3 regions of the Pseudomonas sp. MWU13-3659 genome follow, and region 2 is predicted to be linked to each of the others. Evidence: predicted binding sites of a transcription regulator. Region 2 holds the regulator's gene; each other region holds the start of a gene.

Region 1 (9,778 bases), on a different contig from region 2:
GGAAGAACCCAGCAGGCAACCAATGTCGCCTGCATTCAGGTGCAGGTTGAGGTTCTGGACGATGCGCTGGTCGCCATAGCCGCAGGCAAGGTTGCGCAGGTTGAGCAGTAAAGGTTGACTCATGCGTGGTGGTAAGCCGGTTCTACAAGGAATTCCAGGAGGGCCTTCTGTGCATGCAGGCGGTTCTCAGCTTCGTCCCAGGCGACCGAGCGTGGGTCGTCGAGCAGGTCCTGGCTGATTTCCTCGCCTCGGTGGGCGGGCAGGCAGTGCATGAACAGGGCATCGGGTGCCGCCAGGTCGAGCAGTTCGCGGGTGACCTGGTAAGGCGCGAAATGCGCCAGGCGCCGTGCAGTTTCCTCTTCCTGGCCCATGGAAGTCCAGACATCCGTGGTGACCAGGTGGGCGCCGCGCACGGCTTCCTTGGGGTCGCGGATGATCTGTACGCGCTCGCCACCCAGTTGCAGGAAGCGCGGATCGGGCTCGTAGCCTTCGGGGCAGGCAATGCGCAGTTGGAAGTCGAACTGCACGGCGGCCTCGATGTAGGAGTTGCACATGTTGAAGCCATCGCCGATCCAGGTCACGGTCTTGCCCTGGATCGAGCCGCGGTGTTCCATGAACGTCTGCATGTCGGCCAGCAACTGGCAGGGGTGCGATTCATCCGACAGGCCGTTGATCACCGGCACCTTCGAGTGGGCGGCGAATTCGGTGAGGGTGCTGTGGGCGTGGGTGCGGATCATCACCGCGTCGACCATGCTCGACAGCACGATGGCGCTGTCGGCGATGGGTTCGCCACGGCCCAGTTGCGTGTCACGGGGCGAAAGGAAGATGGCCTGGCCGCCGAGCTGGATCATGCCGGCTTCGAAGGATACCCGGGTACGGGTGGAGGACTTCTCGAAGATCATCCCCAGCACGCGGCTCTTCAATGGCTCGAACAATACGCCGCGCTTGCGCAGGTCCTTCAGCTCGATGCCTCGACGGATCACGCCGAGCAGTTCGTCAGCAGTGAAATCCATCAGGGAGAGAAAGTGCCTTGCGCTCATGATTGACTACCTTATCTGCAACGGTGTGCAGGTCGACCGTATGGTTTTGTTGACAACGGGGGTGACCTGCGGCGTAAACCGCACGGGGCGGACGGAATAGGGAAAGGCGCAATACTATAATTAAATGTCGCCTTAAACCAAGAGGGGAAACAGTGGCTCTGTATCAGAGGGTGTCGCAAACCCTTGGAGCCAGACTGTTTTTTATTTGCTACAGCGGTTGTACACGGCTCGACGAGCCTTTGGCAAACCCGCCGTCGCGAATCGTGCGCCTGATGTCGCCCGATTCACGCCACGAACCTCGCTGGCACGCCTGTGGCAGGCGGCGCATAGTCGTTCATCCAGAACAACAAGGCAGAGGCGGCCATGACCAAGACCCTGCATCACCGAGCCTGTCACCTGTGCGAGGCCATCTGTGGCCTGAACATCGAAGTCACCCATGAAGAAGACGGGCGGGCGCGTATCAGCTCGATCAAGGGCGACCCGCAGGACCCGTTCAGCCGCGGCCATATCTGCCCCAAGGCGGTTGCCCTGCAGGATATCCAGGAAGATCCCGATCGCCTGCGCCAGCCCCATCGACGTATCGGCGAGCAGTGGCAGGCAATCGGCTGGGAAGAGGCCTTCGAGCTAGCGGCAGAGCGGCTGTGGGCGGTCCAGCAGGCCCATGGGCGCAATGCCGTGGCGGTGTACCAGGGCAACCCCAGCGTGCACAACTATGGCTTGATGACCCACAGCAACTACTTCCTCGGGCTGCTCAAGACGCGCAATCGATTTTCTGCCACCTCTGTGGACCAACTACCCCAGCACCTGACCAGCCACCTGATGTATGGGCATGGCCTGCTACTGCCGATCCCGGACATCGATCATACCGACTTCATGCTCATCCTTGGCGGCAACCCGCTGGCTTCCAACGGCAGCATCATGACCGTGCCGGATGTAGAGAAGCGCCTGAAGGCACTGAGGGCGAGGGGAGGGCGGCTGGTGGTGGTCGACCCTCGGCGCAGCGAGACGGCGGCGATGGCCGATACACACTTGTTCATTCGCCCCGGTGGTGATGCGGCGCTGTTGTGTGGGGTTTTGCACACCTTGTTCGCCGAAGACCTGGGCCGTGGCTCGCACCTGCCGGTCAATGGCCTGGAGCAGGTGCGTGAGGCCATCGCGCCCTTCGACGCTGGCGCCATGAGTGAATTGTGTGGTGTTGCGCAGGACAATATCCGTCAACTGGCTCGCGACTTCGCTGCCGCCGACAGTGCGGTGTGCTATGGCCGGATGGGTGTTTCCACCCAGGCGTTCGGCTCGCTGTGCCATTGGCTGGTGCAGTTGATCAACCTGGTCACCGGCAACCTCGATCGCGAAGGGGGAGCCTTGTGTACCGAGCCGGCGGTGGATCTGGTTGCCAGCACTTCGGGTGGCCATTTCAACCAATGGCAGAGCCGGGTTTCCGGCCTGCCAGAGTATGCTGGCGAGCTGCCCGTCTCGGCATTGGCCGAGGAAATCCTCGAGCCCGGCGAAGGGCAGGTGCGGGCATTGGTGACGGTGGCCGGCAACCCGGTGTTGTCCACACCCAACGGTCGGCGCCTGGACGAGGCCCTGGCAGGGCTCGACTTCATGCTCAGCATCGATCTGTACATCAATGAGACCACCCGTCATGCGGACCTGATCCTGCCCTCAACCTCAGCACTGGAAAACGACCACTACGATTCCACGTTCAATCTGCTGGCAGTGCGCAATGTCACCCGTTTCAACCGAGCGATCCTGCCCAAGCCTGAAGGCGCCTTGCATGACTGGGAGATTTTCGTCGGCCTGGCGAAGGCGTTCGCCAAGCGGGCGCAGGTCGAACTCAAGGCAACGCTTCCTCCGGCGCAGATGATCGACATCGCCCTGCGCAAAGGGCGTCATGGCGACTTGTCGCCGCTGCAGTTGTCCATACAGGCGCTCGAGCAGCATCCGCACGGCCTGGACCTGGGACCGTTGCGGCCGAACCTTGCGGCGCGCCTGGGCACGGCCAGCCGGGCGGTCGAGGCGGCGCCTGCGGTGCTGCTCGCCGACTTGCAGCGGCTTGCCCGGCAGGCGCCGCTCGCCCCTGGGCAACTGTTGCTGATCGGCCGTCGCCATGTGCGCAGCAACAATTCATGGATGCACAACTTTCATCGGCTGGTGAAAGGCAAGCCACGTCATCAGTTGCTGATGCATCCGGACGACTTGCGCCTGCGGCAATTGCAGGACGGCCAGACCGTTCGAGTGCGTTCGCGTACCGGCGTGCTCGAAGTGCAGGTCCAGGCCAGCGAAGAGATGATGCCAGGCGTGGTCAGCCTGCCCCATGGCTATGGCCACGCTCGCCAGGGCGCGCAGTTGCAGATCGCCAGCGCGCAGCCCGGCGTCAGTGCCAACGACCTGACCGACGAGCACTTGCGCGACGGTGTTTCCGGCAATGCCGCGCTCAATGGCGTGCCGGTGGAGGTGGAAGCCGCCTGACGATCGGCAAGGCCGAGCACGCCGCTCGGCTTTCCGTTACAATGCGCCACCGTGCCGACGATCACGTCGGAAAGTTCAGCCGAGGTGCTTCATGGATATCATCGAAACAATCAAAGAGCAGATCGCCAACAACACCATTCTGCTTTACATGAAAGGCTCGCCGAATGCGCCGCAGTGCGGCTTCTCGGCCAAGGCGGCGCAAGCTGTGATGGGTTGTGGCGAGAAGTTCGCCTACGTCGACATCCTGCAGAACCCGGAAATCCGCGCCAACCTGCCCAAGTACGCCAACTGGCCGACCTTCCCGCAACTGTGGGTCGCCGGTGAGCTGGTCGGCGGCAGCGACATCATGAGCGAGATGTTCGCCAACGGCGAGCTGCAGACCCTGATCAAGGAAGCTGCCGCCAAGGCCAAGGCTTCCGAGGCCTGATCCGGTCCTTGCATGCAAAAAGCCCCGCGATTGCGGGGCTTTTTGTTTTCTGAACCGATTCGGCACGTGCTTCTGTAGGAGCGGCTTTAGCCGCGATCACCCACAAAGCGGGTGCCAGGCCCCGCGTTGCCTTCATCGCGGCTAAAGCCGCTCCTACTGACGCGTGGGCTTACTCTTCACCCATCTGCGACTGCAGGTAGTTCTCGATGCCGATCTTGTCGATCAGGCCCAGCTGAGTTTCCAGCCAGTCGATGTGTTCTTCCTCGGACTCGAGGATGTCTTCGAGCAGCTCACGGGAGCCAAAGTCACCCACGGTCTCGCAATGGGCGATGGCGGCCTTGAGGTCGGCGTGACCCTTTTTCTCGATCTTCAGGTCGCACTCGAGCATCTCTTTGGTGTGCTCGCCGATCAACAGCTTGCCCAGGTCCTGGACGTTGGGGATGCCTTCGAGGAAAAGAATACGCTTGATCAGTTTGTCAGCGTGCTTCATCTCGTCGATGGATTCCTTGTACTCGTGCTTGCCGAGTTTGTTCAGGCCCCAATCTTCGTACATGCGGGCATGCAGGAAGTACTGGTTGATTGCGACCAGCTCGTTTCCGAGGATCTTGTTGAGATGCTGGATGACGCTTACGTCGCCTTTCATGATGGGGTCCTGCCCTGTGGAAGTTGAGCCAATGCATACAAGTTTGAGCCTGGCTACCCCTTGTGTCAAACCTAAGTTATTGAATAATAAGTGAAAATTAATCGGAATAAGAATGTTTGTGAACCGCGTTATGGCGCTAACTTATTGAATTGCAGGCATAAAAAAACCGGACGCGAGGTCCGGTTCTTCAAAATCTGATTCGTTACGCCGCGTTGAATTCAACGGGGTAGGGCAGCACGGCCTGTTGGCTGAGTTGCAGCTCGGTCAGGGTTTCGCGCACCACCTGCTTGGCGAGGCAGGCGCACTTGCCACATTGGCTGGCGACATTGGTGGCGGCTCGAACTTCCTTGTAGCTGCAGCATCCTTCGTAGATCGCATCGCGGATCTGTCCGTCGGTGACACCGACACAAAGACACACATACATAAGGGCTAACCATAACGGGTTGAGTCGATGGGTTGGAGAGTAATGGTAATGAGAATGCTTGTCAAAGCACTTTCTGGAAGGGCCGTCCTTGAGCGACCGGTGGTAGAGATTCGGCCTGTCACCCTAAGCCGTGTATGATGGTCGGCCTTTGTCGGATTCCGGGTGGGCAGGTCTCGTCCGGACAAGGTTTTACCCCTCATCAGGAGAAATCGAATGAGTGTACTCGTAGGCAAAAAAGCCCCTGACTTCACCGTACCGGCCGTGCTGGGCAACGGCGAGATCGTCGACAGCTTCAACCTGGCCTCGGCCATCAAGGGCAAGTACGGCCTGGTGTTCTTCTACCCGCTGGACTTCACCTTCGTCTGCCCGTCCGAGCTGATCGCCCTGGACCACCGCATCCCTGACTTCCAGGCGCGCAACGTGGAAGTGATCGGTGTGTCGATCGACTCGCACTTCACCCACAACGCCTGGCGTAACACCCCGGTCAACAACGGCGGCATCGGCCAGGTCAAGTACACCCTGGCGGCCGACATGACCCACGAAATCTGCAAGGCCTACGACGTCGAGTCCGAAGGCGGCGTGGCTTTCCGTGGTGCCTTCCTGATCGACACCAACGGTGTGGTCCGTTCGCAGATCGTCAACGACCTGCCGCTGGGTCGCAACATGGACGAGCTGCTGCGTCTGGTCGACGCCCTGCAATTCCACGAAGAGCACGGCGAAGTCTGCCCGGCCAACTGGAAGAAAGGCGACAAGGGCATGAACGCTTCGCCGGAAGGTGTCGCGGCTTACCTGAGCGAGAACGCTGGCAAGCTGTAATTGCCACGCGAAAAAAAACCGGCCCTGGTGGCCGGTTTTTTTGTTTCAAGCTTCAAGCTTCAAGCTGTAAGCGACAAGAAAGAAGTAGAGCGCATATCGCCCGCTTTTCCTTGTCGCTTGAAGCTTGTAGCTTGCAGCTCAATCGTTGAAATCGCGCCAGCCGCCCATCTCTTTCCAGCGGTTGACGATGCCGCAGAACAGCTCGGCGGTCTTCTCGGTGTCGTAACGTGCCGAGTGGGCCTCACGACCATCAAAGTCGATGTCCGCGCTCTGGCAGGCTCGTGCCAGTACGGTCTGACCATAGGCCAGGCCGGCGAGGGTGGCCGTGTCGAAGCTGGAGAATGGGTGGAACGGGTTGCGCTTGATGTCGTTGCGCGCCACTGCGGCGTTGAGGAAACCCAGGTCGAAGCTGCTGTTATGCCCGACCAGGATCGCCCGCTTGCAGCCGTTGGCTTTCAAGGCCTTGCGCACACCACGGAAGATATCGGTGAGCGCGCTTTCCTCGCTTACCGCCATGCGCAGCGGGTGGTCCAGCTTGATGCCGGTGAACTCCAGCGCGGCCGCTTCGATGTTGGCCCCTTCGAACGGTTCGACCCGATAGAAGTAGGTGTGCTCGGGGAACAGGAAGCCTTTCTCGTCCATGCCGATGGTCACGGCAGCGATTTCCAGCAGCGCGTCGGTGGCGCTGTTGAAACCGCCGGTCTCGACATCCACCACTACCGGCAGGTAGCCGCGGAAGCGCTCAGCCATGGGGTGGCGCGAGCCACTGCTGACTGGGTTGTCCTGGTCGTCTTCGTAGAGGTCTTCGCTCACGCGTTATCCTCCAGCAGTCGCCAGCGCAGCTTTTCACCGGCGCGCAGCGGAATCACGGTGTTGTCGCCGAATGGCAGGCTGTCGGGCGCGGTCCACTCGTCACGCACCAGGGTGATCGTGTCGGTGTTGCGCGGCAGGCCGTAGAAGTCCGGGCCGTGCTTGCTGGCGAAGCCTTCGAGCTTGTCCAGCGCGTTGCGCTGCTCGAACGCCTCGGCGTACAGCTCGATGGCGGCATAGGCGGTGTAGCAACCGGCGCAGCCGCAGGCGGCTTCCTTGGCGTGCTTGGCGTGGGGCGCCGAGTCGGTGCCGAGGAAGAACTTCGGATTGCCGCTGGTGGCTGCGTCCAGCAGCGCCACCTGATGGGTGTTGCGCTTGAGGATGGGCAGGCAATAGAAGTGCGGGCGGATGCCGCCGACCAGCATGTGATTGCGGTTGTACAGCAGGTGTTGGGCGGTGATGGTCGCGCCGACGTTGGCCGAGGCCTCGGTGACGAACTGGGCCGCATCGGCGGTGGTGATGTGCTCGAACACCACTTTCAGTGTCGGAAAGCGTTCCACCAGGCGACGCATATGTTCGTCGATGAAGCGCTTCTCGCGGTCGAACACGTCGATCTCGCTGCGTGTCACTTCACCGTGCACCAGCAGCGGCAGGCCGGTCTCGGCCAAGGCCTCGATCGCCGGGAAAATGTTGTCGATGCTGGTCACGCCCGAGTCGGAGTTGGTGGTGGCGCCTGCCGGATAGAGCTTGGCGGCATGCACGAAACCACTGGCCTTGGCCGCGCGGATATCCTCGGGGCTGGTGCGGTCGGTAAGGTAGAGCACCATCAGCGGCTCGAAGCGGCTGCCGGCCGGGCGCGCGGCGAGGATACGCTCGCGGTAGGCGCCGGCTTCCACGGCATTGCGTACCGGCGGCACGAGATTGGGCATGATGATGGCGCGGGCGAAGGTGCGCGCCACGTCGCCGACGGTATGTTGCAGGACGGCACCATCGCGCAGATGGATGTGCCAGTCGTCGGGGCGCAGGAGGGTCAGGCGATCGGACATTGGGGATTCCAGGCGGGTCGAACTCAGAAGCCAATCCTACCGGAAAACCCCTGTTCAAGCACGGCTATCAAGTTTTCCGACGAGCGACCGATAGCCTTGAGGTAAGCCGTCAGAATCTGTGGAGCCGCCCGTGCGCCAGCGTTACCTAGCCCTGTTCACCCTCGTCGCCAGCTTGCCGGCCGGGGCCCTGACCTTCCAGACTCGCGTGGAGAACGTCGCCTGGAAAGTCGAGGGAGACCAGTTCGAGTGTCGCCTGATCCAACCGATCGACGGCTTCGGCAGCGGTGAATTCGTGCGCCGCGCCGGCGAGCAGCCGACCTTCCAACTGCGTTCGGACAGCAACGTGCTGGGCGCCGGCTCCGCCACCCTGCTGGCGGCGGCGGCACCTTGGCAACCTGGGCGCGGCGACGTGAACCTGGGGGCCGTGCGCATGGCTCGCAGCGGAGTGTTGTTCACTTCGTCCCAGGGCCAGGCGAGCCGTTTGATCAATGGCCTGCTCGATGGTCGTAGCACGGTGGTGCGCAACTATACCGGCGAAGGTGGTCGGCCGATGGAAGTACACGTGCTGCCCGTGAGTTTCACCAAGGCCTATGGTGACTACCAGGCATGCGCCACGAAACTGTTGCCGATGAACTTCGACCAGATCCGCCAGACCCAGGTCGGCTTCCCTGGCGCAGGCATCGAGCTCGACGCCTCGGGGCGCGCGCGGCTGGACGTGATTCTCGATTACCTGAAGGCCGACCCGTCGGTCAATCACATCGAGCTCGACGGCCATTCCGACAACAGCGGCAATCGCCTGACCAACCGCGACACCTCCCGCCGCCGTGCCCTGGCAGTGGCCGAGTACCTGAAGGCCCATGGCGTGCCAGAAGACCAGATCACCGTGCGCTTCCATGGTGAGCGCTATCCTCTGGCAAAGAACAACAGTGCCGCCAACCGTGCGCGCAACCGCCGAGTGAATATCCAGCTAGACCGCGTGACCCCGGTTGAGAAACCCGTGGAAAGGCCAGCTGCACCTGTGGTGCCGGCCGCGGCTGCACCCGTTCCGGCCGCACCTTCCGCTCCAGCCGAAGTCCCCGTGAAACCTGCGTCCGCCACCAAGGCCTGAGTGCGACCACGGGTCGCGCCCTCGACAGTTACTGTCGCTTTGTCGTCACAAGCTGTCGCCCCATTGTAAATTTTTCGGCAACGCCGGTAGAATCAACGCCTTTCCGTACAATCCCGTGGAGTGATGGCATGGCGGACGTAAAAAAGGTCGTATTGGCGTATTCCGGCGGCCTTGATACTTCGGTGATTCTCAAGTGGCTGCAGGACACCTACAACTGTGAAGTGGTGACCTTCACCGCTGACCTGGGGCAGGGCGAGGAGGTCGAACCGGCCCGCGCCAAGGCCCAGGCGATGGGCGTGAAAGAGATCTACATCGACGACCTGCGCGAAGAGTTCGTGCGTGACTTCGTCTTCCCGATGTTCCGCGCCAACACCGTCTACGAAGGCGAGTACCTGCTGGGTACCTCCATCGCCCGTCCGCTGATTGCCAAGCGTCTGATCGAGATCGCCAACGAAACCGGCGCCGACGCCATTTCCCACGGTGCGACCGGCAAGGGTAACGACCAGGTGCGTTTCGAGCTGGGCGCCTACGCGCTCAAGCCTGGTGTCAAGGTCATCGCCCCGTGGCGCGAGTGGGACTTGCTGTCCCGCGAAAAACTGATGGACTACGCCGAAAAGCACGGCATCCCGATCGAGCGCCACGGCAAGAAGAAATCGCCGTACTCGATGGACGCCAACCTGCTGCACATCTCCTACGAAGGCGGTGTCCTGGAAGATACCTGGACCGAGCACGAGGAAGACATGTGGCGTTGGAGCGTCTCTCCGGAGAACGCCCCGGACCAGGCCACCTACATCGAACTGACCTACCGCAACGGTGACATCGTCGCCATCGACGGCGTCGAGAAATCCCCTGCCACCGTGCTTGCCGACCTGAACCGCATCGGCGGTGCCAATGGCATCGGCCGCCTGGACATCGTCGAGAACCGTTACGTCGGCATGAAGTCCCGCGGCTGCTACGAGACCCCGGGCGGCACCATCATGCTCAAGGCCCAC
Region 2 (9,778 bases):
CGTTGATCGAGGCCGCCCAGCGTCAGGAAATGCAGGGCCAGCCGGCCATCCTCCTGGTGGCCGGCCCGATCCGGGCCATGCTGTCGCGCTTCGGCCGCCTGGCTGTACCGAATTTGCATGTTTTGGCGTATCAGGAAATACCTGACAACAAGCAAGTCACCATCGTTGCCACCGTGGGCCCAAATGGCTGAGGTAGTGGGTTATGCAAGTTAAGCGTTTTTTCGCCGCCGATATGCGTCAGGCCATGAAGCTGGTCCGGGATGAGCTCGGCTCCGACGCCGCCATCATCGGCAACCGGCGCATCGCTGGCGGTGTCGAGTTGACGGCCGCGCTGGACTACAAGCTGTCCGCCCTGGCCCCACGCGTACCCAACGCCGAGCTCGAGGACGAGTTGCGCAAGACGCAGTCGCGCATCGTCACCGCCCAGGCGCAGATCAATGACCGCAGCGAGCTGGGCGAGGGTAATCGCCAGCTGTTCGCCGGCCAGTCGCTGACGGCCTCCGAGCCGCTGGTCGAGCCTCATGTCGATGAGCCGGCGCCAGTCGCCGCGCCCGCGCAGCCGGCGGTAGACCCGCGCCTGTTCGACGCCATGCGCTTCGAGCTGAGCGGCCTGCGCGAGCTGCTTGAGGTGCAACTCGGCTCCCTCGCCTGGAGCCAGTTGCAAGGCAGCAAGCCGCAACAGGCCAATCTCTGGCGTCGCCTGCAGCGTCTGGGCCTTTCCGGTGGCCTGGCGCGCGAACTGCTCGAGCTCACGGCTGAAATCGAAGAGCCGCGCCAAGCCTGGCGCATGGTCCTGGCGCACCTGGCGCGGATGATCGACGTGCCCGAGATCGAACCGATCGAAGAGGGCGGGGTGATCGCCATGGTCGGCCCGGCCGGCATGGGCAAGACCACCACGCTGGCCAAGCTGGCCGCCCGCTATGTGCTCAAGTACGGCGCGAACAACCTGGCGCTGGTCAGCATGGACAGTTACCGCATCGGCGCCCAGGAACAGCTCAAGACCCTTGGGCGCATCCTCAACGTGCCGGTCACCTACGTCGACCCGGGCGAGTCGTTGGCCCAGGCCCTCGAACCCCTGCTGCGCAAGCGTGTGGTGCTGATCGACACCGCTGGCCTGCAGGCCAGCGACCCGGCGCTGCGCATGCAGCTGGAGACACTGGCCGGGCGCGGCATCGCCGCCAAGAACTACCTGGTGCTGGCCACCACCAGCCAGAAGCAGGTGCTCACCGCCGCCTACCACAGCTACAAGCGCTGCGGCCTGGCCGGTTGCATCCTGACCAAACTCGATGAAACGGCTTGCCTCGGCGAAGTGCTGAGCCTGGCCATCAGTCATGAATTGCCGGTGGCCTACCTGACCGACGGGCCACGCATTCCTGACGACCTGCAATTGCCGCGCAAACACCAGCTGGTGAGCCGCGCGGTAAGCGTACAGATGCAGGACGAGCCCAGCGAAGAGGCCATGGCCGACATGTTCGCTGATCTCTACCACAACCCCGGCAAGCGTGCGGGTTGAAGGTGAATACTGTGCAACGTACCTACATCATGGGGTTGCCCGGCCTGTCCGTGGCCTCGAGCGTTCAGCCCCTCTTGTGGCCTGGGTCCAAGCGAGACAAGGTAAAGAACAGACATGGGTAGCATGCATCCCGTACAGGTGATCGCCGTGACCGGTGGCAAAGGTGGCGTCGGCAAGACTAACGTTTCAGTGAACCTGTCCCTGGCGCTGGCCGAACTAGGCCGCCGGGTCATGCTGCTGGACGCCGACCTGGGCCTGGCCAATGTCGATGTGCTGCTGGGCCTGACGCCCAAGCACACCCTGGCCGACGTCATCGAAGGGCGTTGCGAGCTGCGCGACGTGCTGCTGCAGGGGCCAGGCGGCGTGCGCATCGTGCCGGCCGCTTCCGGCACCCAGAGCATGGTGCACCTGGCGCCGGCCCAGCATGCCGGCCTGATCCAGGCCTTCAGCGAGATCGGCGACAACCTCGACGTGCTGGTGATCGACACCGCTGCGGGTATTGGTGACTCGGTAGTCAGTTTTGTCCGCGCCGCGCAAGAGGTGCTGCTGGTGGTGTGCGACGAGCCCACCTCGATCACCGACGCCTACGCCCTGATCAAGCTGCTCAACCGCGATTACGGCATGAATCGTTTCCGCGTGCTGGCCAACATGGCGCAGAGCCCGCAGGAAGGGCGCAACCTGTTTGCCAAGTTGACCAAGGTCACGGATCGCTTCCTCGACGTCGCCCTACAATACGTCGGCGCCGTGCCTTACGACGAATGTGTGCGCAAGGCGGTGCAGAAGCAGCGGGCGGTCTACGAGGCCTTCCCACGGTCCAAGTGCGCGCTGGCCTTCAAGGCCATCGCGCAGAAGGTCGATAGCTGGCCGCTGCCTGCCAACCCGCGCGGACACCTGGAGTTTTTCGTCGAGCGTCTGGTGCAGCCCACCAGCGCGGGGCCAGTGCTATGAACGCGAGCGGTTTCAAGATGTACAGCAAGGCGGCGAAAGACGCCCAGTACGAGCTGGTCGAACGCTACGCGCCACTGGTCAAGCGCATCGCCTACCACCTGCTGGCGCGCCTGCCGGCCAACGTGCAGGTCGAGGACCTGATCCAGGCTGGCATGATCGGCCTGCTGGAAGTCGCCAACAAATACGACGCCAGCAAGGGCGCGAGCTTCGAAACCTATGCCGGTATCCGCATCCGCGGCGCCATGCTCGACGAGGTGCGCAAGGGGGACTGGGCACCGCGCTCGGTGCACCGCAACACGCGCATGGTCAGTGACGCGATTCGCTCGGTTGAAGCAAGAACCGGCCGCGACGCTAAAGATCACGAGGTTGCTGCCGAACTCCAATTGAGTCTCGATGATTACTACGGGATTCTGAACGACACCTTGGGCAGCCGCCTGTTCAGTTTCGACGACCTGCTGCAGGACGGCGAACACGAAGGGCTGCACGAGGACGGAGCCAGCGGCCAGCTGGAGCCATCGCGGGACCTGGAGGACGAGCGCTTCCAGTCCGCCCTGGCCGATGCGATCGCCAACCTGCCGGAGCGCGAGCGCCTGGTCCTGGCGCTGTACTACGACGAAGAGCTGAACCTCAAGGAAATTGGCGAGGTGCTGGGGGTCAGCGAGTCGCGTGTCAGCCAGTTGCACAGCCAGTGCGCGGCACGTCTGCGCAGCCGGTTGGGTGAGTGGCGGGCGCGTTGAACCCAGGTTCGATGCAGTCGTTTTTTTTTGTGGTGCCGAATTGATTGACTGCGCGCTCGGCGCCGAGCGCGTTTAAGACTGCTTGGAGGTCTAATTGAACAAAGACATGAAAATCCTCATCGTTGACGACTTTTCGACGATGCGGCGGATCATCAAGAACCTGTTGCGTGACCTGGGCTTCACCAACACCGAAGAAGCCGACGATGGCACCACGGCGCTGCCGATGCTGGAGAACGGCCACTACGACTTCCTGGTGACCGACTGGAACATGCCAGGCATGTCCGGTATCGACCTGCTGCGCAAGGTGCGGGCACACGACCGCCTCAAGGGCATGCCGGTGCTGATGGTGACCGCCGAAGCCAAGCGCGACCAGATCATCGAAGCGGCCCAGGCCGGGGTCAACGGCTATGTGGTCAAGCCATTCACCGCCCAGGTGCTCAAAGAAAAGATCGAGAAGATCTTCGAACGCGTCAACGGCTGAGTCACGTCAGGGGGCGCCATGGAGTCACAGAACAACTCTCTGGGTGAGTTCGAATCAACCCTGAAGAAGCATGCCCAGGAACTGGTCGAGAGCCTCGAGCGCGGCCGGTTTGGCGAGGCGGTGCAGCTGATTCACCAGCTGAACCAGACCCGCGACCGTGGCCTGTATCAGGAAGTCGGCAAGCTCACCCGTGAACTGCACAGTGCAATCGTCAGCTTCCAGATCGACCCGGCCATGCCGCAGGCCGAGGAAGTCTCGCAGATCACCGATGCCACCGAGCGCCTCTCCTACGTGGTGCGCCTCACCGAGGGCGCGGCCAACCGCACCATGGACCTGGTGGAGGAGAGCACGCCCGTGCTCAACGACCTCGCGAGCGAGGCCCAGGACCTGTCCGCCGACTGGCAGCGCTTCATGCGTCGCGAGGTGGCGGCGCCGGAATTCCGTGAACTGGTCAAGCGCGTCGACAGTTTCCTGACGCACAGCGCCGAAGGCAATCGCAAGGTCGCCGGCCACCTCAACGACATTCTGCTGGCCCAGGACTACCAAGACCTGACCGGGCAGGTGATCAAGCGGGTGACCACGCTGGTCACCGAAGTCGAAAGCAATCTGCTCAAGCTCGTGCTGATGGCAAGCCAGGTCGACCGCTTTGCCGGTATCGAACATGACCACCAGCAGCTGCGTGCTGAAAAAGATCAAGAAAAACATCCGACTCGGGGTGAAGGTCCGCAGATTCATGCCGATAAGCGTGAAGACGTCGTGTCCGGTCAGGACGATGTCGACGATCTGCTATCCAGCCTGGGTTTTTAAGGAGCACGTTTAATGAGCTTCGGCGCCGATGAAGAAATCCTTCAGGATTTCCTGGTAGAAGCCGGCGAAATCCTCGAGCTACTGTCCGAGCAACTGGTCGAGCTGGAAAGCCGGCCCGATGACGCGGACCTGCTCAATGCGATTTTCCGCGGTTTCCACACTGTAAAAGGGGGCGCCGGCTTCCTTCAGCTCAACGAGCTGGTGGAGTGCTGCCATATCGCCGAGAACGTGTTCGACATCCTGCGCAAAGGTGAGCGCCGGGTCGACGCGGAACTGATGGACGTGGTGCTCGAGGCCCTCGACACGGTCAACAGCATGTTCAGCCAGGTTCGCGAGCGTTCGGACATCACCCCGGCCACGCCGGAACTGCTGGCGGCACTGTCGCGCCTGGCCGAGCCAGGTGGCGCACCCGCTCCGGCGCCGGTCATCGAGGCCGCCCCGCAGGCCGAAGCCGAGCCGGACATCACCGACACCGAGTTCGAGCAACTGCTCGACTCGCTCGATGCGGTCAAGGCGCAAGCCGAAGTCCATGAGCAACTGCAGGGTGAAGAGGTCGGTAACGGCGGTGACGAGATCACCGACGCCGAGTTCGAATCGCTGCTCGATCAACTGCATGGCAAGGGCCAGTTCTCGGCGGAAGCCGCGCCGAGCGCGCCTGCGGCTGCCGCTGCGCCTGCCAGCGACGAAATCACCGACGACGAATTCGAGTCGCTGCTCGATCAGTTGCACGGCAAGGGCACCTTCGCCGTGGACGCCTTGCCGGCTGCCGCCGCGCCGGCGACCAGCGCGGCATCGCCCGCGCCAGGTGGCGAGGAGATCAGCGAGCACGAATTCGAGGCATTGCTGGACCAGTTGCACGGCAAAGGCAAATTCTCGGGCGACGCCGTCGCCAGCGAGACGCCTGCCGCCGCCGTAGCCGCGCCTGCCGCCGCCAAGGTGGAGGCCAAGCCTGTGGCCAAGCCCGCGCCGGTTGCAGCCCCTGCTGCCGCCAAGCCAGCCGCCCCGGCCGCGTCAGCCGCCCCAGCCCGTGCCGCCGCACCGGCCGCCGAAAAGCACGGCGCCAGCGAAGCGGAAACCACGGTGCGGGTCGATACCGCGCGCCTGGACGAGATCATGAACATGGTCGGCGAACTGGTGCTGGTGCGTAACCGCCTGGTGCGCCTGGGGCTCAACAGCGGCGACGAAGCCATGTCCAAGGCCGTGTCCAACCTCGACGTGGTCACCGCCGACCTGCAGACCGCGGTCATGAAGACCCGCATGCAGCCGATCAAGAAGGTCTTCGGGCGCTTCCCGCGCCTGGTTCGCGACCTGGCCCGCCAGTTGAAGAAAGAGATCAACCTGGAGCTGGTCGGCGAAGAGACCGACCTGGACAAGAACCTGGTCGAGGCGCTGGCCGACCCGTTGGTGCACTTGGTGCGCAACGCCGTCGACCATGGCGTCGAGATGCCGGACGAGCGCGAAGCCTCGGGCAAGTCGCGCATGGGCCGGGTGGTGCTGTCCGCCGAACAGGAAGGCGACCATATCCTGCTGTCGATCTCCGACGACGGCAAGGGCATGGACCCGAGCATCCTGCGCGCCAAGGCCGTGGAAAAGGGCCTGATGGACAAGGACGCGGCCGACCGCCTGAGCGAGTCGGACTGCTACAACCTGATCTTCGCCCCGGGCTTCTCGACCAAGACCGAGATTTCCGACGTGTCCGGCCGCGGCGTGGGCATGGACGTGGTGAAGACCAAGATTTCCCAGCTCAACGGCTCGATCAACATCTTCTCGGCCAAGGGCCAGGGCTCGAAGATCGTCATCAAGGTGCCGCTGACCCTGGCGATCATGCCGACGCTGATGGTGATGCTGGCCAACCAGGCGTTCGCCTTCCCGCTGGTCAACGTCAACGAGATCTTCCACCTCGACCTGTCACGCACCAATGTGGTCGACGGCCAGGAAGTGGTGATCGTGCGCGACAAGGCGCTGCCGCTGTTCTACCTCAAGCGCTGGCTGGTCCAGGACCACGAGCACGAAGAGCAGCATGAAGGTCACGTGGTGATCCTGTCGGTCGGCACCCAGCGCATCGGTTTCGTGGTCGACCAGCTGGTCGGCCAGGAAGAAGTGGTGATCAAGCCGTTGGGCAAGATGCTGCAGGGCACGCCAGGCATGTCCGGCGCGACCATCACCGGCGACGGTCGTATCGCGCTGATCCTCGACGTTCCGAGCATGCTCAAGCGTTACGCCGCCCGGCGTATTTGATTTCGGTGGCGCGCCCTGGCGGGTGCGCCACCTAATGGAGTGTTTATGGCAGTCAAGGTCCTGGTGGTGGATGATTCCGGTTTCTTCCGCCGCCGTGTCTCGGAAATTCTCTCGGCGGACCCGACGATCCAGGTCGTGGGTACCGCGACCAACGGCAAGGAAGCGATCGACCAGGCGTTGGCGCTCAAGCCCGATGTCATCACCATGGACTATGAAATGCCCATGATGGATGGCATCACCGCGGTGCGGCACATCATGCAGCGCTGCCCGACGCCGGTCCTGATGTTCTCCTCGCTGACCCACGAAGGCGCCCGCGTCACCCTCGACGCCCTGGATGCCGGCGCGGTCGACTACCTGCCGAAGAACTTCGAGGACATCTCGCGCAACCCGGAGAAGGTCAAGCAGCTGCTGTGCGAAAAGGTCCATACCATTTCCCGCAGCAACCGCCGTTTCAGTGCCTATTCCAGCCCGGCGCCAGCCGCTGCGCCGGCACCGGCCAGCAGCCATGCCCCGGCCAGCAGTTTCAGCAGCAGCGCCCCTGCGCGCACTGCCGTCCCGGCCCGTGCCGCAGCCCCGGCCGCCACGCATTCGCCGGCGCCCAAGCGCAAGCCGTACAAGCTGGTCGCCATTGGCACCTCCACCGGTGGCCCGGTGGCGCTGCAGCGGGTGCTCACGCAATTGCCCGCCGGATTCCCGGCGCCAATCGTGCTCATCCAGCACATGCCGGCGGCTTTCACCAAGGCCTTCGCCGAGCGCCTGGACAAGCTGTGCAAGATCAGCGTCAAGGAAGCCGAGGACGGCGACGTGCTGCGCCCGGGCCTGGCGCTGCTGGCTCCGGGTGGCAAGCAGATGATGGTCGACGGCCGTGGCACGGTGAAGATCCTGCCGGGTGACGAGCGCCTGAACTACAAGCCTTGCGTCGACATCACCTTCGGTTCCGCCGCCAAATCCTATGGCGACAAGGTGCTGTCGGTGGTACTCACCGGCATGGGCGCCGATGGCCGCGAAGGCGCGCGCCTGCTCAAGCAGGGCGGCAGCACCGTGTGGGCCCAGGATGAAGCCAGCTGCGTGATCTATGGCATGCCCATGGCCATCGTCAAGGCCAACCTGGCCGATGCCGTGTACAGCCTGGACGAGATCGGCAAGCACCTGGTCGAGGCGTGCGTCTGATGGATGTCTTGAGCCTGATCGGCCTGATCCTCGCGTTCGTCGCCATCGTCGGCGGCAACTTCCTCGAGGGTGGTCACGCCGGTGCGTTGATCAACGGCCCGGCAGCCCTGATCGTGCTGGGCGGCACACTGGCAGCAGCGTTGCTGCAGTCGCCGCTGTCGTCGTTCAAGCGCGCACTGCAGATTGTGCGCTGGATCTTCTTCCCGCCACGGGTCGACCTCGCCGGCGGCATCGACCGTGTGGTCAACTGGAGCCTGACGGCGCGCAAGGAAGGCCTGCTGGGCCTGGAAGGCGTCGCCGATGCCGAGCCCGATCCCTATGCGCGCAAGGGCCTGCAACTGCTGGTGGACGGCGCCGAGCCGGAAGCCATCCGCAGCATCCTTGAAGTCGACTTCCTGACCCAGGAAGCCCGCGACATCCAGGCGGCCAAGGTGTTCGAGAGCATGGGCGGTTATGCGCCGACCATCGGTATCATCGGTGCGGTGATGGGCCTGATCCATGTGATGGGCAACCTGGCCGATCCGTCGCAGCTGGGCAACGGCATCGCCGTGGCCTTCGTCGCCACCATCTATGGTGTGGCCAGCGCCAACTTGATCTTGTTGCCGATCGCCAACAAGCTCAAGGCGGTCACCCTGCGCCAGTCGCGTTACCGCGAAATGCTGCTCGAGGGCCTGCTGTCGATCGCCGAAGGCGAGAACCCGCGCTCGATCGAGCTGAAGCTGCAAGGCTTCATGGAGTAAGCCATGGCCCGCCGTCGTAAAACCGAAGAGCACGAGAATCACGAACGCTGGCTGGTGTCGTATGCCGACTTCATTACCTTGCTGTTCGCCTTTTTCGTGGTCATGTACTCGATCTCGTCGATCAACGAGGGCAAGTACAAGCAAATCTCCCAGGCGCTGATCGGCGTATTCAACGACCCTGAACGCAGCATGAAGCCGATCCCCATCGGTGATGAGCGGCCGCTGAGTGTCAAGCCGGCCGAGCCGCTGATCAAGGACAGCGAGCAGACCGACGCAGGCCTGGCGCAGACCAGCGTCGACCCGCTGAAGACCATCACCGACGATGTGCGCGACGCCTTCGGCGACCTGATCAAGTCCAACCAGATGACCGTGCGCGGCAACGAGCTGTGGGTGGAGATCGAACTCAACTCCTCGCTGCTGTTCGCCAGCGCCGACGCCATGCCGAGCGACGTGGCCTTCGAGATCATCGAGAAGGTGGCGAAGATCCTCAAGCCGTTCGCCAACCCGGTGCACGTCGAGGGCTTCACCGACAACCTGCCGATCCGTACCGCGCAGTACCCGACCAACTGGGAGCTGTCGTCGGCGCGGGCGGCGAGCATCGTTCGCCTGCTGGCGATGGAAGGGGTCAACCCGGCGCGCATGGCTTCGGTGGGCTACGGCGAGTACCAGCCGGTGGCCGGCAACGACACCGCCGATGGCCGCGCGCGCAACCGCCGCGTGGTGCTGGTGATCTCGCGCAACCTCGAAGTGCGCCGCAGCCTGACCGGCAGCGGCAGCGCCAATGCCACCCCCGATGCCGCCATGCGCCGCGCTGGCACACAAAGTGCACCAGCCACGCCAGCACCGTCGACCGGGGGCTGAATCCGTCAAAACCCCGTCATTGAATTTCACACCGTTCCCGGCGAGGCTGTCGGCCATACCGGGAGGAAGCAACGCACGATGAGAGTCTGGGCAGTAGCCAATCAAAAGGGTGGCGTCGGCAAGACCACCACCACCATCGCCCTCGCTGGCCTGCTGGCCGAGGCGGGCAAGCGCGTGGTCGTCGTCGACCTCGACCCGCACGGTTCGATGACCAGCTACTTCGGGCACAACCCCGATGCGCTCGAGCACAGCTGCTACGACCTGTTCCTGCACAAGGGCACGG
Region 3 (9,778 bases), on a different contig from region 2:
GAACCGATCTTCTCGCTGTTCTGCGCCAACCCTTCGACCTGAGCCATGGCGCTGCTCATGTCGGCGGCCAGGGTGTCGATGCTGGTGGTGGTGCGGTCGATCACCGCCAGGCCTTCGCGGGTGGCCTGGTCGGCCTCACGCGCAGCCTGGGCGGCCTGGGCCGCGCTGCGGGCGACGTCCTGGGCGGTGGCGCTCATTTCATGGGAGGCGGTGGCCACCTGGTCGACCTGGCGGTACTGCTGTTCCATGCCGGCGCTGGTCTCGGCGGCGATGGCCGCCGACTGATCGGCGGTGCCGCGGGCGGCCTGTACCGAGCGTTTTACTTCGGCGATGGTTGGTTGCAGCTTGTCGAGGAAACGGTTGAACCAACCCGCCAGCTCGCCCAGTTCGTCCTGCTTGGCGTACTGCAGGCGGCGGGTCAGGTCGCCTTCGCCGCTGGCGATGTCCTTGAGCATGGTCGCCACGCCGAGGATCGGCCGGGTCACGCCACGGGCCATCAGCCACACCAGCAGCAGGCCGGCGATGGCGGCGGCCAGGCCCAGGCCCAGCTCCAGCAGGGTGCCACTGGTGTTGAGGGCGTCGAGTTCCACCTTGAGGGTTTCGGCCGGGCCGGTGAGGGCGCTTTCCGGGACGTCGAGCAGCACGCCCCAGGGTTTGCCGCCGGGGATCGGCTCGAACGCGGCCAGTACTTTCAGGCGTTGCTGGTCGTGGAGGATCTGCAGCTTGCCTTCACCGAGCTTGCGTACCATCTCGGCGCCCTGGGCGCGGTCGACCTGGTCGAAGCGCTGGGCCAGCTTGGTGGCGTCGGCGCTGTAGCCGGCCAGCAAACCGACCGGGCTGAGGATGCCGACCGTGGTGCGGCCTTCGTACAGGCTGCGGCTGGCCGTCTGGCTGAGGGCCTGCAGGCTGTTGAGGTTGATATCGATGGACAGCGTGGCGATCACCTTGCCGTTGGCCTTGAGCGGGAAGACGATGCTGGTCATCAGTACGCGCTGGCCGTCGATGTCATAGAAGTACGGCTCCACCACGCACACCTGGCCACTGCTGCGCGGGCACACCCACCAGGTGTTGGCCGGCTGGCCGCTGGGGCCGATCTCGGTGTTGGCCATGTCGTGCTCGGGCAGGGCCATCGAGGTCAACTGGCCGGCGCGGGGTTGCGACCAGTACAGGGCGAAACGCCCGGTTTCGTTGCTGCCCAGCTCGCCCTGGCCGGCGAACAGCTTGTCCTTGCCGTCCAGCGCGCCCGGCTCGAACACCAGCGACAGCCCCAGCAGGTCGGGGTTGGCCTGCAGGGCTGCGCGCACCTGGGCGGTCATGTCCTGGCGCAGGTCGTAGGCGTCGAGGAAGCGCTTTTCCGCCTGCTCGCGCAGGAACAGCACCTGGCGGGCGAAGCCGGCGCCGTACTGGTAGGCGTCCATGAACTGGCGGCGAATGTTCAGGGCCTGCACCTCGCCCTGGGATTCGATACGCGACTGGGCCGCCTCGGTGAGCATCTTCATGCTGCTGGCCTTGACCAGGTCCGAGCTGTGGTCCATGCGGTACAGCGAAAGGCCGACCAGCAGGGTGACGATAGCCGCCAGGCACAAGCCTGCCAGCAGGGTGATCTTCCATTGAATCGAGAGTTGTCGCAGCGAAGGCATTGGGGCAATTCCGTTCTAATAGGTTTGATGCTGCCGACTGTGTCGGCGGTCGCCGGTTTTTCTTTATTCAAACGTTCAATTTAAAGCTTCGACGTTCGTCTATAGCAAGCGAAGGGCCGCGAGGCAGACGCTTTTGACATCTGGCGGCCTGTGCTTCAGAGTGTGCGCCCTTCATAACAACATCCCATGGTCCGGCCAGCGCCTGTGTGCGGTCTGTCGCCGGAACGCTCGCTTTTTGTCTGTCGTAACGAGGTTTGCACACATGAATGCAGTGATTGCCGCGGTCGGGCTGATGCTGGTACTGAGCCTGTCCCGCGTGCATGTGGTCATCGCGCTGATCATCGGCGCCCTGGCTGGGGGCCTGGTCGGTGGGTTGGGTATCGAGGGTACGCTCAAGGCCTTCAACGGCGGCCTGGGCGGCGGCGCCACGGTGGCGCTGTCGTATGCCTTGCTTGGCGCGTTCGCCGTGGCCATTGCCAAGTCCGGGCTGGCCCATGCCCTGGCCGACCGGGCCCTGGCCATGATCGACCGGCAGGGCCATGCCGAAGGCGGCAAGGTGAAGTGGCTGTTGATCGGTTTGATGCTGGTGGTGGCGGTGTCGTCGCAGAACATCCTGCCGATCCATATCGCCTTCATCCCCTTGCTGGTGCCACCGCTGCTGTATGTGCTGACGCGCCTGCGCATCGATCGCCGGCTGATCGCCTGCGTGATGACCTTCGGCTTGATCACCCCGTACATGTTCCTGCCGGTGGGCTTTGGCAACATCTTCCTCAACGAGATCCTGCTGGCCAACGTCAGCCGCGCCGGTGTGGATGTCTCGGGGGTGAATGTCACCCATGCCATGGCCATTCCGGCCGCAGGCATGCTGGCCGGGTTGTTGCTGGCGGTGTTCTTCAGCTACCGCAAGAAGCGTGACTACGACCTGGCGCGCATCGAGCAGGTGGAGCAGGTCAGCGTGCAGTACAACCCGCTGACCCTGCTGGTAGCGGGTGTCGCCATTGCCTCGGCGTTCATCATCCAGCTGTGGCTGGACTCGATGATCATCGGTGCCATGGTCGGTTTCCTGATCTTCTCGCTGTCGGGCATCGTGCGTTGGCGGGAGACCGACGACCTGTTCACCGAAGGCATGAAGATGATGGCCATGATCGGCTTCATCATGATCGCCGCCTCCGGCTTCGCCGAGGTAATGAAAGCCACCGGCGAAGTGAAGACCCTGGTGGAGGCCTCCGCTCAGTGGATCGATCACAGCAAGGGTATCGGCGCGCTGCTGATGCTGCTGGTGGGGTTGCTGGTAACCATGGGCATCGGCTCGTCGTTCTCGACGGTACCGATCCTGGCGGCGATCTTCGTGCCGCTGTGCGTGCAGCTGGGCTTCGATCCGGTCGCCACGGTGTGCATCGTCGGTACGGCGGGTGCCCTGGGGGATGCCGGTTCGCCGGCGTCGGACTCGACCCTCGGGCCGACCTCCGGCCTGAACGTGGACGGCCAGCACCACCATATCTGGGATACCGTGGTGCCGACCTTCATTCACTACAATCTGCCATTGCTGGCTTTTGGCTGGCTGGCAGCGATGACGCTTTGATAGACGGCCTCAGCCGCGGCTGGGGACCGGCACGATGCGGTTGAGGACGGTGCTGCCGTCCTTGCTGCGGGTGAGGTAGATCGGCAGCACCTTGGGCAGGGAGTCGACCAGGCGTGCGACTTCGGCGGTGCTGTAGATACCGCTGATGCGAATGCCAGCAGTGCTGTCGTCGGCCAGCAGCAGCGGCTTGTCGAGGTAGCGGTTGATCAGAGGCAGCGCCTGGGCAAGGCTCAGGTTGTCCAGCACCAGCTTGCCGTTGCGCCAGGCCAGGTTGTTGCCGTAGTCGTCGCTCTGGGCCAGCTGGGGCTCGAAGTCGCCCTTGTCGTAGCTGGCCTGCATGCCCGGGCCAAGCCGGTAGCCACCGGAATTGCCGACACTGCTGACCAGCACCGAACCCTCCACCAGGGTCACCTTGACCTGATCCGCGTACTTCCACACGTTGAATTGAGTACCGGTCACCCGGGTCTGGCCGTTGCCGGCACGGACGATGAACGGGTGGTTGCTGTCGTGCGCGACCTTGAAGAACGCCTCGCCCTTGACCAGGGTGACACGGCGCTCATCCTTGAAGTTCAGGTAGCGCAGTTCGCTGTGCAGGTTCAGCTCGACGCTGCTGCCGTCGCTCAGGCGCACCTGTTGCAACTGGTCGGTGGTTGCGAAGTGCTGGTAGCTGTTGGGTAGCCAGCCTTGCTCCCAGCCGACCCAGCCGGCCAGGGGCAGGGCGAGCAGGGCAATCGCCGCCGCGCAAGCGAAAGGGCGCCAATGGCGCGCTGGCGCCTGCCGTGATGTCGAGGGCTTGAGCTCGACGACCGTGGCCGTGCGCGGCAGCAGGTCGGCGGTCTGCCAGATCTCCAGCATCGCCTGATATTCCTCGGCATGCCGTGGGTCAGCGGCCAGCCACTGGCTGAACGCCTGGCGCTCGGCCGCCGTGCAGTCGTCGGCGTGCAGGCGCATGCACCAGTGCGCGGCGGCATCGGTGATGGCATCGTCTTCGCTGGGAATGAGGCGGTCCTGGTTCATTGCGGCTCCCGGTTTTGCGGCATTCTACCTCCGGGCGTGCCTGTCGAGAACGTGTTAATGGCGAATGACTATCAATTGTAGGAAAAATCGTCGTATATGAGGATGGGTCGTATCTGTGCCAGGGCGGGCCCGGCACAGATACGACCCTGTTTATCAGAACTGCTCCGCCGCCATCACGTAGAGGCTGCCCGCACCGGCACGGATTGTCGCTTCCAGTGTCAGGCCCCTCGGTAGCACACGCTGGAAGAAGAACGCCGCACTGGCGAGCTTGGCATCATGGAATATCGGGTCCTCGGCGTGACGCGCCGTGGCCACATGGGCCATGCGCGCCCACATGTAGGCGTAGGCGGTCAGCCCGAACAGGTGCAGGTACTCCACCGCCGAGGCACTGACCAGGTTGCTGTCCTTGCCTGCCTGCGCCTGCAGCCAGGCGCTGGTCCGCTCCAGGCGTACCAGGGCCTCCTGCAGCGCCTCACGGTGCAGCACGGCGTCGACGCAGAAGGCGCGGATCTCGGCGGCCAGGCTGGCCAGTGCCTGGCCGCCGTCGGCCAGGACCTTGCGCCCGAGCAAGTCGAGGGCCTGGATGCCGTTGGTGCCTTCGTAGATCTGTGCAATGCGCACATCGCGAACGCGTTGCTCCTGGCCCCATTCGCGAATGTAGCCATGCCCACCGAGCACCTGCTGGCCAAGCACGCAGCTTTCCAGGCCGTTGTCAGTGAAGAACGCCTTGGCCACGGGCGTCAGCAGGGCGACCTGGCGCTGGGCGTGTTCGCGCTCGGCCGGGTCCTCGGCATAACGGGCGATGTCCAGTTGCTGGCCGACATAGACCGAGAAGGCACGGCCGCCCTCGGTCATGACCCGCATGGTCAGCAGCATGCGCCGCACATCGCCGTGGACGATGATCGGGTCGGCGACCCGCTGCGGCGCCTGTGCGCCACCGGCAGCGCGGCTCTGCAGGCGTTCGTTGGCATAGCGCGCGGCGCTCTGGTAGGAGGCCTCGGCGCAGCCGATGCCCTGGATGCCGATGGACAGGCGTTCGTAGTTCATCATGGTGAACATCGCTGCCAGGCCTTTGTTCGGTTCACCCACCAGATAGCCTTCGGCCTGGTCGAAGTTCATCACGCAGGTCGCCGAGGCCTTGATGCCCATCTTGTGCTCGATCGAGCCGCAATGCGCAGCGTTGCGCGCGCCCAGGCTGCCGTCCTGATCGAGCAGGAATTTCGGCACGAGGAACAGCGAGATCCCCTTGGGGCCGGCCGGGGCGTCGGGCAGACGGGCCAGGACCAGGTGGATGATGTTCTCGGTGAGGTCCTGCTCGCCGCCGGTAATGAAGATCTTGCTGCCGCTGACACGGTAGCTGCCATCGGCGTGGGGCTCGGCGCGGGTGCGGATCAGGCCCAGGTCGGTGCCGGCGTGGGGTTCGGTCAGGCACATGGTGCCGGCCCAGCGGCCCTCGTACAGCGGGGCGAGGTAGATGGCCTTGAGCGCTTCGCTGGCATGGGCGTCGATGGCCAGGCAACTGCCGGCGCTGAGTGCCGAGTACAGGCTGAAACTGCTGTCGGCGGCGTACATCATCTCTTCGAACAGCACCCCGAGCATCTTCGGCATGCCCATGCCGCCGTGCTTGGGGTTGCCGCCCAGGCCCACCCAGCCGCCTTCGCGGTAGGTGCGCCAGGCGTCGCGGAAACCGTCGGGGGTGTGGACCTGACCGTTTTCGAACTGCACGCCTTGTTCATCACCGACCCGGCTGAGCGGAGCGATCAGTTGGCTGGTGAGTTTGGCGGCTTCCTCGAGGATGGCGTCGGCTGTGTCGGCGTCGACCCGTTCGGCAAGGGTGGGCAGGCGGGCCCAGAGGGCAGGGCCGTGGAACACGTCCTTGAGGACGAAGCGCATGTCGCGCAAGGGGGCGGTGTAGTCGGTCATCTGAGGCCTTTGTCTGGTGAATGGCGTTTTCTGTGTGCTTGTAGGAACGGCTTCAGCCGCGATGCGGGCATCACGGTGCCTGGCACCCGCTTTGCGGGTGATCGCGGCTGAAGCCGCTCCTACAGGACAGTCAGGGTGATTACAGCGCCTTGGCCCGATCGCGCAGCACGTACTTCTGGATCTTGCCGGTGCTGGTCTTGGGCAACTCGCCGAACACCACGGTCTTGGGCACCTTGAAGCCGGCCAGGTGCTCGCGGCACCAGGCGACGATCTCGGCTTCGCGAGTGGCGCCATGGCCAGTCTTGAGGGTCACGAAGGCGCAGGGTGTCTCCCCCCATTTCTCGTCTGGGCGGGCGACCACGGCGGCCTCGAGCACGGCGGGGTGCTTGTACAGGGCGTCCTCCACCTCGATGGTGGAGATGTTCTCGCCACCGGAGATGATGATGTCCTTGAGCCGGTCCTTGATCTCGACATAGCCGTCGGGATGCCGCACGGCCAGGTCGCCGGTGTGGAACCAGCCGCCACGGAAAGCCTCGGCGGTGGCCTCGGGGTTCTTCAGGTAGCCTTTCATCACGGTGTTGCCGCGCATGAAGATCTCGCCCAGGGTCTCGCCATCCTGCGGCACCGGTTCGAGGGTCCGCGGGTCGGCCACCATCAGGCCGTCCAGGGTGGGGTAGCGCACACCTTGGCGCGATTTGATCGCCGCCCGAGCCTCCAGTGTCAGATCGTCCCACTCGGCATGCCAGGCGCACACCGTCACCGGGCCGTAGACTTCGGTCAACCCGTAGGTGTGGGTGATGCGGATGCCCATCGCTTCCACGGCGCCGATCACCTTGGCCGGCGGCGCGGCGCCAGCGACCATGGCGTGCACCGGGTGGTCGATGGCCGCCTTGGCGCTGTCGGGCATGTTGACCAGGGCGTTGAGCACGATGGGCGCGCCGCACAGGTGGCTGACCTGGTGCTCGCGGATCAGGGTGAGGATCTTCTGCGGGTCGACCCGGCGCAGGAACACATGGGTGCCGGCCAGGGCGGTGATGGTCCAGGGGTAGCACCAGCCGTTGCAGTGGAACATCGGCAGGGTCCACAGGTACACCGGGTGCTGGCCCATGGACCAGGTCATCTGGTTGCCCAGGGCGTTGAGGTAGGCGCCGCGGTGGTGGTAGACCACGCCCTTGGGGTTGCCGGTGGTGCCGGAGGTGTAATTGAGCGAGATCGCCTGCCATTCGTCATCGGGCCATGCCCAGGCGAACTCAGGGTCGCCCTCGGCGAGCAGCGCTTCGTAGTCCAGCTCGCTGATGGGCTGGCCTTCGCCGTACTCCGGATCGTCCACGTCGATCACCAGCGGTGGGTATTCGAGCAGCGCCAGGGCTTCGCGGATCACGCCGTGGAACTCACGGTCGCCGATCAGCACCTTGGCCTCGCCATGGCGCAGCATGAAGGCGATGGCCTCGGCGTCCAGGCGCACATTGAGGGTGTTGAGCACCGCGCCGATCATGGGTATGCCGAAGTGCGCCTCGAGCATGGCCGGAATGTTCGGCAGCATCACCGCCACCGTGTCGCCGTGGCCGATGCCTCGGCCCTGGAGGGCGCTGGCCAGGCGTCGGCAGCGGGCGTAGGTCTCGCGCCAGTCGCGGCGGATGGCGCCGTGGATCACGGCGGGGTAGTGGCCGTAGACCGAGGCGGTGCGCTCGATGAAGCTCAAAGGCGTGAGGGCTACATGATTGACGGGCGCAGGCATCAGGCCCTGGGAGAAGATCGACATGCGGTGGTCCTGTGAAGGAGGCGAGCGCATCCTGTGCGCCTGGCCCCCGGTGGCTGATTGTTAGCTCTGATCAGGGTGTGGGAGGGCGATGCCTCCCTGTCGCTTTTTTACGCGAGCCGTTATCGTATATGGAAGATCGACTATAGCAATATGGTAAAACTACTATAAAAGAGCCGCTGCCCGTGAATGCCATGCCTACTTCCTTGCTTGCCAAGGACCCCCAGCCCGGTGTGCTGCTGGCCCCCGATGCCCGCCCGTTGCAGTTGAACCTCGCCATGCAGGCGCTGATTGGCGGCAATGCCGAAGTCGGGCGCTGGTTGCCCTCCAACCATGCGGCCTTGGTGCGCGCCTGCCTGCGCCAGGGGCGGGCGATCAGCGAGGTCGAGGCCGAGGTGGGTGAGCGCATACTGCTCTGGACCTTCATTCCCGACGACCAGGGCCAGCACGTAATGGCCCGTTGTCGTGACGCGAGCGATGAGCGCCGAGCCGTCCGCGACGCCAGCAGGGCCCGGCGGCTCTACCGCTTGATTACCGAAAACACCACGGACCTGATTTCCCGGCACAGCCCCGATGGGCGCTTTCTCGACGCCACGCCGGCCGCATTCCGCCTGCTGGGGGTATGGCCGGAGCAATTGCGCGGCAGCGCCGTGCGTCCCTTCCTGCACCCGCGCGAGCGGCGCCAGGTGCTGTTGCAGGCCGCCGCCGCCCTGGACGAGGATGGCTACCACACCCTGACCTGCCGAGTGCGTCACGCCGATGGCCACTACCGCTGGTTCGAGATTGCCAGCCGCGCGATCCGCGAGACCTACACCGGCGCAGTAGTGGAGATCGTCGCGGTGTCTCGCGATATCACCCTGCGTATCGAGGCCCAGGAAAGCCTGGCCCACAGCGCTCGGGTCGCGACATTGGGCGAACTGGCCTCGGGCATCGCCCACGAAATCAACCAGCCCTTGGCGGCGATCCTCAATTACACCAATGCGAGCCTGCGTTACCTGCACATGCTCGACCATGACCCGCACGCCCGTGAGCGAGTCGGTCAGGGCCTGCAGCGCATCAGCGCGCAGGCCACCCATGCCGCCGAGGTGATCCGCCGGCTGCGCGCGTTCCTGCGCAAGGGGCCACGGCAGTTGCAAGCCCTCGATGTCGCCGAGGTGGCCAGCGAAGCGCAACGCCTGTGCGCCTGGGAGGCCGCAGGGGCACAGGTCCGTATCGAGCAGCGGTTGAGCGGGGTGCTGCCAACCGTATACGCCGACCGTGTATTGCTGGAGCAGGTGCTGCTCAACGTGTTGCGCAACGCCATCGACGCCAACCGAGAGCAGCACCCCGGGCAGTCGTCACGTATCCTGCTCAGCGCCTCGCGCCACGACGATGGGGTACTGGTGGAGGTGGCTGACCAAGGGCCCGGCGTCGCGCCCGAGCGACTGGACGAGATCTTCACCCCGTTCACTACCAGCAAGGCCGACGGCCTGGGCCTGGGGTTGAGCATGAGCCGCAGCATCGTCGAGGGCTTTGGCGGCAGCCTCTGGGCGCGGGTGGGCGAGGCGGGCGGGTTGGTACTCTGCTGCCGCCTGGTGGTGAATCGCGGATGAGGAGGGAGGCAGTGGTGCAAGCGAAGGTGTATGTGGTGGACGACGACCCGGGCATGCTCGATTCGACGGTATGGCTGCTCGAGTCGGTGGGGTTGCGGGCATTGCCGTTCACCAGTGGCCAGGCGTTTCTGGATGCCTGCGTGGACGAGGGGCCGGCGTGCGTGCTGCTGGATGTGCGCATGCCGGGGTTGGGTGGCCTGGCCGTGCAGCAGGCGCTGCGCGAGCGGGGGCTTCAGATCCCGCTGATCTTCGTCAGTGGCCACGC

Evidence for each region. Region 2 encodes FliA, which starts transcription of late flagellar genes. Its sites were predicted from a motif close to CTAAAGTTTNNNNNNNNNNNGCCGNTAA; they were not measured.
Region 1: NGM28_RS21235 (flagellar protein MotY) is a predicted target of FliA. The motif match lies at 7,745-7,772, and genes of this name have one in related genera.
Region 3: NGM28_RS07250 (methyl-accepting chemotaxis protein) is a predicted target of FliA. The motif match lies at 1,680-1,707, and genes of this name have one in related genera.

The regions. Positions count from the first base shown of each region.
Region 1 is NZ_JAMSHW010000020.1:79,701-89,478, forward strand. It holds gene NGM28_RS21190 (ABC transporter ATP-binding protein) at 1-123, opposite strand, end outside; gene argF (ornithine carbamoyltransferase) at 120-1,040, opposite strand; gene NGM28_RS21200 (molybdopterin-dependent oxidoreductase) at 1,404-3,512, shown strand; gene grxD (Grx4 family monothiol glutaredoxin) at 3,604-3,939, shown strand; gene bfr (bacterioferritin) at 4,109-4,582, opposite strand; gene NGM28_RS21215 (bacterioferritin-associated ferredoxin) at 4,785-5,006, opposite strand; gene NGM28_RS21220 (peroxiredoxin) at 5,220-5,822, shown strand; gene rnt (ribonuclease T) at 5,961-6,572, opposite strand; gene pyrC (dihydroorotase) at 6,632-7,678, opposite strand; gene NGM28_RS21235 (flagellar protein MotY) at 7,809-8,786, shown strand; gene NGM28_RS21240 (argininosuccinate synthase) at 8,915-9,778, shown strand, end outside.
Region 2 is NZ_JAMSHW010000008.1:100,841-110,618, forward strand. It holds gene flhA (flagellar biosynthesis protein FlhA) at 1-191, shown strand, start outside; gene flhF (flagellar biosynthesis GTPase FlhF) at 203-1,513, shown strand; gene fleN (flagellar synthesis regulator FleN) at 1,628-2,461, shown strand; gene fliA (RNA polymerase sigma factor FliA) at 2,458-3,198, shown strand; gene NGM28_RS12500 (chemotaxis response regulator CheY) at 3,305-3,679, shown strand; gene NGM28_RS12505 (protein phosphatase CheZ) at 3,698-4,486, shown strand; gene NGM28_RS12510 (chemotaxis protein CheA) at 4,499-6,724, shown strand; gene NGM28_RS12515 (protein-glutamate methylesterase/protein-glutamine glutaminase) at 6,770-7,894, shown strand; gene NGM28_RS12520 (flagellar motor protein) at 7,894-8,634, shown strand; gene motD (flagellar motor protein MotD) at 8,638-9,495, shown strand; gene NGM28_RS12530 (ParA family protein) at 9,574-9,778, shown strand, end outside.
Region 3 is NZ_JAMSHW010000004.1:60,475-70,252, forward strand. It holds gene NGM28_RS07250 (methyl-accepting chemotaxis protein) at 1-1,640, opposite strand, end outside; gene NGM28_RS07255 (Na+/H+ antiporter family protein) at 1,903-3,222, shown strand; gene NGM28_RS07260 (FecR family protein) at 3,232-4,239, opposite strand; gene NGM28_RS07265 (acyl-CoA dehydrogenase C-terminal domain-containing protein) at 4,393-6,162, opposite strand; gene NGM28_RS07270 (acyl-CoA synthetase) at 6,302-7,924, opposite strand; gene NGM28_RS07275 (sensor histidine kinase) at 8,116-9,513, shown strand; gene NGM28_RS07280 (response regulator transcription factor) at 9,525-9,778, shown strand, end outside.